3 regions of the Sinorhizobium sp. BG8 genome follow, and region 1 is predicted to be linked to each of the others. Evidence: predicted binding sites of a transcription regulator. Region 1 holds the regulator's gene; each other region holds the start of a gene.
What was found. The regulator PhoB, encoded in region 1, activates phosphate uptake and scavenging genes when phosphate is short. The targets are predictions, from matches to a motif close to TGTCATNNANCTGTCAT.
Positions count from the first base shown of each region.

Region 2: the regulator PhoB is predicted to act here: its motif matches at 1,129-1,145, upstream of F3Y30_RS10885 (esterase-like activity of phytase family protein).
Region 3: the regulator PhoB is predicted to act here: its motif matches at 806-822, upstream of F3Y30_RS02390 (DUF2794 domain-containing protein).

Region 1 covers NZ_CP044011.1:1,223,054-1,225,318, reverse strand. The annotation lists gene F3Y30_RS05665 (GcrA family cell cycle regulator) at 39-557, shown strand; gene phoB (phosphate regulon transcriptional regulator PhoB) at 663-1,346, opposite strand; gene phoU (phosphate signaling complex protein PhoU) at 1,396-2,109, opposite strand; gene pstB (phosphate ABC transporter ATP-binding protein PstB) at 2,155-2,265, opposite strand, start outside.
Region 2 covers NZ_CP044011.1:2,323,414-2,325,678, reverse strand. The annotation lists gene F3Y30_RS10885 (esterase-like activity of phytase family protein) at 1-1,064, opposite strand, end outside; gene hupB (HU family DNA-binding protein) at 1,233-1,505, opposite strand; gene lon (endopeptidase La) at 1,712-2,265, opposite strand, start outside.
Region 3 covers NZ_CP044011.1:504,183-506,447, forward strand. The annotation lists gene F3Y30_RS02385 (thioredoxin family protein) at 1-433, shown strand, start outside; gene F3Y30_RS02390 (DUF2794 domain-containing protein) at 843-1,238, shown strand; gene F3Y30_RS02395 (GNAT family N-acetyltransferase) at 1,255-1,815, opposite strand; partial or broken gene pyc (pyruvate carboxylase) at 1,989-2,265, opposite strand, start outside.

The sequences.
Region 1 (2,265 bases):
GATTCTTCACTCACCGGCGCCGAAACGGAGACGAGACCATGAATTGGACAGACGAGAGGGTCGAGAGACTCAAGAAGCTATGGTCGGAGGGGCTGAGCGCGAGCCAGATCGCCGCACAGCTCGGCGGGGTCAGCCGCAATGCCGTCATCGGCAAGGTCCATCGGCTCAATCTCCCGGGCCGGGCGAAATCGGGCGGCACGCCGACCGCGGCACGGCCGAAGCGTCCGACATCCGCCCCGCGGGCACCGAACTATGCGGCACGCGTGACGACGCGCACGGTTGCCCGCCCGGCAGGCGCCACCGTCATCAAGGAAGAGATCGAGGTCGACTTCGACATCGAGCAGGAAATCGTTCCGGCCGGCAACGTCGTGGTGCCGATGTCCCGGCGCCTCGAACTGACGGAACTCACCGAGCGCACCTGCAAGTGGCCGATCGGCGATCCGCTGAAGGAGGAGTTCCACTTCTGCGGCAACGACTCCCCGGACAACTCGCCCTATTGCAACTACCATCAGCGGCTGGCCTACCAGCCTTCGGCAGATCGCCGCAGAGCGCGCTGAGTTCCTTCCGCATCAAACGAAAAACGGGCCCGATCGGGCCCGTTTTTCATTTCAGATGACGAAATCCTCGTTCTCAATCGGAACCGGGCAGTGCTCCTGCCGCATTCAGGCCTCGAGCGAATATCCCGCGCCGCGGACAGTCCGGATTACGTCCTGCATGTTGGAGAAGTTCAGTGCCTTGCGCAGGCGGCCGACGTGGACGTCGACGGTGCGCTCATCGACATAGATGTCGTGGCCCCAGACGCCGTCGAGGAGCTGGGAACGGGAGAACACGCGCCCTGGCGCCACCATCAGGAACTCCAGAAGACGGAATTCGGTCGGGCCGAGCCGCACCTCCCGTGCCTTTCGATGCACGCGATGGGTTTCCCTGTCGAGCTCGATATCCCCGCAGCGCAGGAGCGTCGAGACGACCTCCGGGCGCGCGCGCCGCAGCATCGCCTTGACCCGGGCCATCAGTTCCGGCGTCGAGAAGGGCTTGACCACGTAGTCGTCGGCGCCGGTGGCGAGGCCACGCACGCGTTCGCTTTCCTCGCCGCGTGCCGTCAGCATGATGATCGGCAGCCGTTCGGTTTCCGACCGCTGGCGCAGGCGCCGGCACAGCTCGATGCCTGAAACCCCGGGCAGCATCCAATCGAGGATGAGGAGGTCGGGCTGACGTTCCTGAAGGCGGATTTCCGCCTCGTCCCCGCGAAGGATCGTATCAACCTCGAAGCCCTCGGCCTCGAGATTGTAGCGCAGCAGGACGCTCAGCGCCTCCTCGTCTTCAACAACTGCAATTCTGGGTATCATTCAGCAATCCTTCCTGCCTTTCCGGGCTTGGCCCGGGAGACCAGAATGGTCATTCGTTGATCGCCCCAACCGAGGCGGTATGGTCATCCTTCGGACGTTCGCCTTCCGGCTGGGATCCGGTCGTCATGTAGTAGATCGTCTCGGCGATGTTGGTCGCGTGGTCGCCGATGCGCTCGATGTTCTTCGCGCAGAACAGGAGGTGCGTGCACGGCGTGATGTTGCGCGGATCTTCCATCATGTAGGTCAGGAGCTCGCGGAAGAGCGACGTGTAGATCGCGTCGATTTCCTCGTCACGTTCCCGGATGCTTCTCGCCTTTTCCGGCGAGCGGGAGGCGTAGACGTCGAGGACCTCCTTGAGCTGCACCAGGGCAAGTTCCGCCAGATGCTCGAGACCACGCGCGAGCTTGCGCGGGATGCCGGAGCCGGCGACGGCGATAACGCGCTTGGCGTTGTTCTTGCCTAGATCGCCCACGCGCTCGAGATCGGCGGCGATCCGGATGGATCCCATGATCTCGCGGAGGTCGGCGGCAACCGGCTGCCGACGGGCGATCGTGACGATTGCCTTCTCGCCGATCTGGCGCTCGGCATCATCGAGGACGATATCGTCCGAGATGACCTTCTGTGCCAGGGCCAGATCCGAATTGACCAGGGCGCGGACCGAGTCCGCGACCATCTGTTCGGCAAGACCGCCCATTTCCGAAATTCGGCGCGCCAGGTATTTCAGCTCTTCGTCGAAGGCTGTCACGATATGGGTATGAGACATGTTCGGTTCCTCGAGGGCAAATGTTCTGCTCGGATGATCCGCCGGTTAGCCGAAACGGCCCATGATGTAGTCCTGGGTGCGCTGGTCATCGGGATTGGTGAACATCTTGTCGGTGTCGTTCTCCTCGACGAGATTGCCGAGGTGGAACATTGCAGT
Region 2 (2,265 bases), 1.1 Mb from region 1:
TCATCGCCGAACTTGGCGGCTTCCAGACCTTCCGGCTCGATGCCCTTCTTGTTGCGCTTGTCCGGGTAGTGACCGATCTTGGCGATCTCACGCTCGAAGGCGGCGCCGTTCTCGTAAAGGACCTTGCCGTCCTTGCTGAAGATCGTGAAGCCGCGCGCGCCGCCCTTCCAGTCGCCTTCATTGGCAACAACGAGGCGGTTGTCGTCGAGCCACTTGACGGCGTCGGGCTCGCGGGCGACGTCCTTGACCTCGCCGGTGAACTTCAGCGCACCGTCCTTCCTCGTGTCGACGCCTTCGAGGCTCACCTTACCGGCGGAGAAGTGGTTCTTCACCGTGCCGGTCTTTCCGTCGATGATGACGATGTAGTTGTTCTCCTGCAGCGTCAGCGCAACTTCGTCGAGGCTGTTGAAGGAAACGAATTCCGGTTCCGGATCTTCGCCGGCAACGTCGGCCAGGCCGGTCAGCGTGACATGCTTGATCGAGCCGCAGTCGGCAACGCCATCCTTGAGCGACAGGAGGACCAGATCACCGGCCGGCATCTGCGGCAAGTCGCCGTCATTGACCTCTTCGTCGCGCTCATTCTCTATCGCGATCGCAGCAAGGGTGCGGTCCTTGTTGACCGCAACGGAATCCGGCTGGCCGCCCAGATCGCAACGCTCCTCGATCTTCTTCGAGGCTATGTCGACGGTCGCCAGAAAGCCGGACGGCTCCACAAAGCTCTTGCGCGTATTGACAGCAACGAGGGCCTTGGCTCCGGCAATCGCCACGGAGGTCGGCTCGCCTTCGAAGGAGACAATTCCGCCCGCCTTGGGGGCCGTCGCATCGGTGATGTCGATGAAGCCGATCGCCTTGAACGGGCTGTCGGAATAGACGAGCGTGTTGCCATCGTTGCTCGCAGCAATGATCTCCGAAGAGGTCGGGCTCTTTTGGTCCGCGTCCGCCGGCAGGTTGTCGGCGACGGCGAAGGACGCAATGCGATTGAATACCGGTTCGGCATGGGCAATGGATGCCGTGGAGGCAGCAAGAGCGGCCGTGACGACGGCGATGATAGTACGGGTCTTCATATGAATTCTCCCAGATCCCGTTGCAGGAAACACGGGGTTTCTGGCGCCTGCATGTTACAGATGCATGACAGTGAGATGACAGGAGAACAAAGAAAAAGGGCCCGGAAAACCGGACCCCAACTCTCCGAGCTGATCGCCGTGCAAGCACGGCGTCGGCATTGCCGTCAATTAGTTGACGGCGTCCTTCAGGCCCTTGCCGGCCGAGAACTTCGGCACGTTGCGTGCAGGAATCTCGATCTCGGCGCCGGTCGACAGGTTGCGCCCCTTAGAGGCTTCGCGGCGCGATACGGAGAAATTACCGAAACCGACAAGGCGAACATCGCCGCCGTTCTTGAGTTCGCCCTGGATGGTGTCAAATACGGCGTCGACAGCGGACGCTGCATCCGTCTTCGACAGGCCAGACTTCTCAGCCACTGCGGACACGAGTTCATTCTTGTTCATGTTTCCACCCCTTTCTTACGGTTCGAAACGACTCAAATACAAGTCGGGGGCAGAATACGCATCGCCATGTCTGCCGCAACCGTATTTGCGCTGTACCCCCTCAGAATCCAAGCTTTTTGCAACCTTCAAACAAAAAAGACCGGCAAAAATTGCCGGTCTTTCGCGTTTTGGTTCGTTGCGCGGGCCCGAATGGGGGCCATCAACGCTCAATGAGCAACCGAAGCGCCCGCCTCATCAGCCGATTCGACGGTCTTGGATGCGGCCGCCTGCTGGGTCATATCCCACTCGATCGGCTCCGGCTTGCGGACCAGCGCATGCTCGATCACCTCTCCCATTCGGGATACCGGAACGATCTCCATGTTGTTCTTCACGTTGTCCGGAATGTCTGCCAGATCCTTGGCATTCTCTTCCGGGATCAGCACCTTCTTGATGCCGCCGCGAAGCGCTGCAAGCAGCTTTTCCTTCAGGCCACCGATCGGCAGGACACGTCCGCGAAGCGTGATCTCGCCCGTCATCGCCACATCCTTCGAGACCGGAATGCCGGTCATGATGGAGACGATGGCGGTCGCCATTGCGACGCCGGCCGACGGACCATCCTTCGGCGTCGCACCTTCCGGCACGTGCACGTGGATGTCGTTCTTGTCGAACCGCGGAGGCTCGATGCCGAAATCGACGGCGCGCGAGCGGACATAGGAGGCCGCTGCGGAAATCGATTCCTTCATCACGTCCTTCAGGTTGCCGGTCACCGTCATGCGGCCCT
Region 3 (2,265 bases), 720 kb from region 1:
GCGGCGAATCGGTGAGCTGCAAACGGAGAGCAAGGGTCTTTCCGTGCCGGTCAAGGCGGAGATCAACGGGGATGAGATCCGTATCCGGGTTGGCGCTGGAAAGGGCAAGGCAAACATCGTCGTCGCCTACTTCGATCGCCAGCGCGCGGTGAAAATTGAAACCGGCGAGAACAAGGGGCGCACCGTTCAATACTGGAACGCCGTGACGGACCTGCAGACCATCGGCATGTGGGAAGGAAGCGAAGCAAACCTGATCTTGCCTGCGGCGATGCTCGCCAAGGCCCAGAACAGCGGTTGCGCCATCCTTCTGCAGAGAATGCGTTCGGCCGATACGCCCGGCGCCATCCTGGGCGCCGCAGTCCTTACCGCCGACGGCACGCGCCCCGGCCTGTCGCCTGCTGTCGACGGCGCGCTCGACAGCGCAGGCCGATAGCCGGAATCGATATCCGGCGACCAGGGATGAAAGGGCGTTCGGCAGGAGAGATGGAGAGCGGGACCGCGGATCGATGATCCGTTGAAAGGGGCGGTCCGGCCCGGTCGCTTCGAGGGGCTGGGGCTTAGGGTTCGAAGGCGACCGACCCGGACCTTGACGAAGCTTCCGGCAACGGAATACAGGCATAAGCTTCGACGCGTGCTCTCGCGCCGAACCGATTTACCGCACATGCAAAGCGAACCGGCTGCGAGAGCAACGCGCGAACTTTCTCTTCTAATTTAGGCGCCGTTTGGGCTGAATTGCGGCAACAAGCAATTTTGAATGCAGGTCGCGAGCCGGATCGACTTGCTTTTCAATTCTTGTCAGGCAAACTGTCATCTGTCCGTCATAGTCGAGACGCGGAGATTCGATGACTGATCAGCCGGATTCGCCTCGAAACCAGGCCGGATCACAGGGATCCGGGGTTGTCGTGGACCTGCGGGAGTACCGCAGCAGCAAGGATCCACTCCCCATCACCTTCCATCGCCGAGAACTCGATGCCATCCTCTGGGTCTACGGACGGATGGTCGGGGAAGGTGAGTGGCGCGACTATGCGATAGACCACACGAAGGAAAAGGCCGTCTTCTCGGTATTCAAGCGCTCGGGCGAAATGCCCCTCTACAGGATCGAAAAGAACCCAAAGCTTGCGGCCAGGCAAGGCGCTTTCAGCGTAGTGAACACCCATGGCACGATCCTGAAGCGCGGCCACGACCTGCTGCAGGTTCTCAAGATCTTCGACAAGTCGCTCAAGCTCATCGAGACCTGACCATCCGGGGGATCCGTCAGTCCGCGGCCCTGTTCGTCGCCGGATGCGCATCGAGCGTCGGATCGCTTTCCGCACCCTCTCCCAGCGATTTCTGCATGATCACCGTATCGAGCCAGCGACCATGTTTGAACCCGGTCGCCTTCATGAGACCGCCGTGCTCGAATCCGGCTGAGCGATGCACAGCGATCGACGCCGGATGAGCACCGCCTATGACGGCCACCATTTGGCGAAAACCGAGATCGGTGGAACGCCGGATAAGATCCGCAAGCAATGCCTTGCCGACTCCCTTTCCACGGGCATCGGGAGCCAGGTAGATCGAGTCCTCGACAAGCCAGCGATAGGCCGGGCGGGTGCGGAAAGCCGAAGCATAGGCATAGCCGAGAATTAGACCGGTCTGCTCCACCGCGACAATGTAAGGGTATCCCTGTTCCGTGATCGAGGCATAGCGGGTGCGCATTTCCTCGAAAGAAGGCGGATCGATCTCATAGCTCGCGACGCCATTCAGCACCGACTCTCGATAGATCTCGGTGAAGGCTGCAATATCGCCTGAATCGGCTGCGCGGATGATGTAATTCATGGATGCGCTCAAATGCTTGAAACGCGATGTCCATGTCACATCCTGTCCGCCGGATCAAGCAAGCCCGCCCCGGAGGCAGGAGGTGTATCGCGACTGCACAGCCCCTGCGGCCGTGCTCACGCGTCAGATCGACGTCGAGCCTCGGAACTCAATCCGAGGCTCGTGAGCCGGCACTATGCGCCGTAGACGACGAGAAGATCCTTCGCGTCGATCTGATCTCCCGCCTTGACGAGTACCTCGACGATCGTTCCGTCCTTCTCGGCGTGAAGAGCCGTCTCCATCTTCATCGCTTCAATGGAGAGCAGGATGTCGCCCGCCTTCACGGCCTGGCCGGCGGAAATCGCAACCGTGGAGACGACCCCCGGCATTGGCGCACCAAGATGCAAGGCGTTGCCGGGCTCGGCCTTCCGCCGCACTCCGTTCGCTGCGCCCCGGTTCCGATCGGGGACC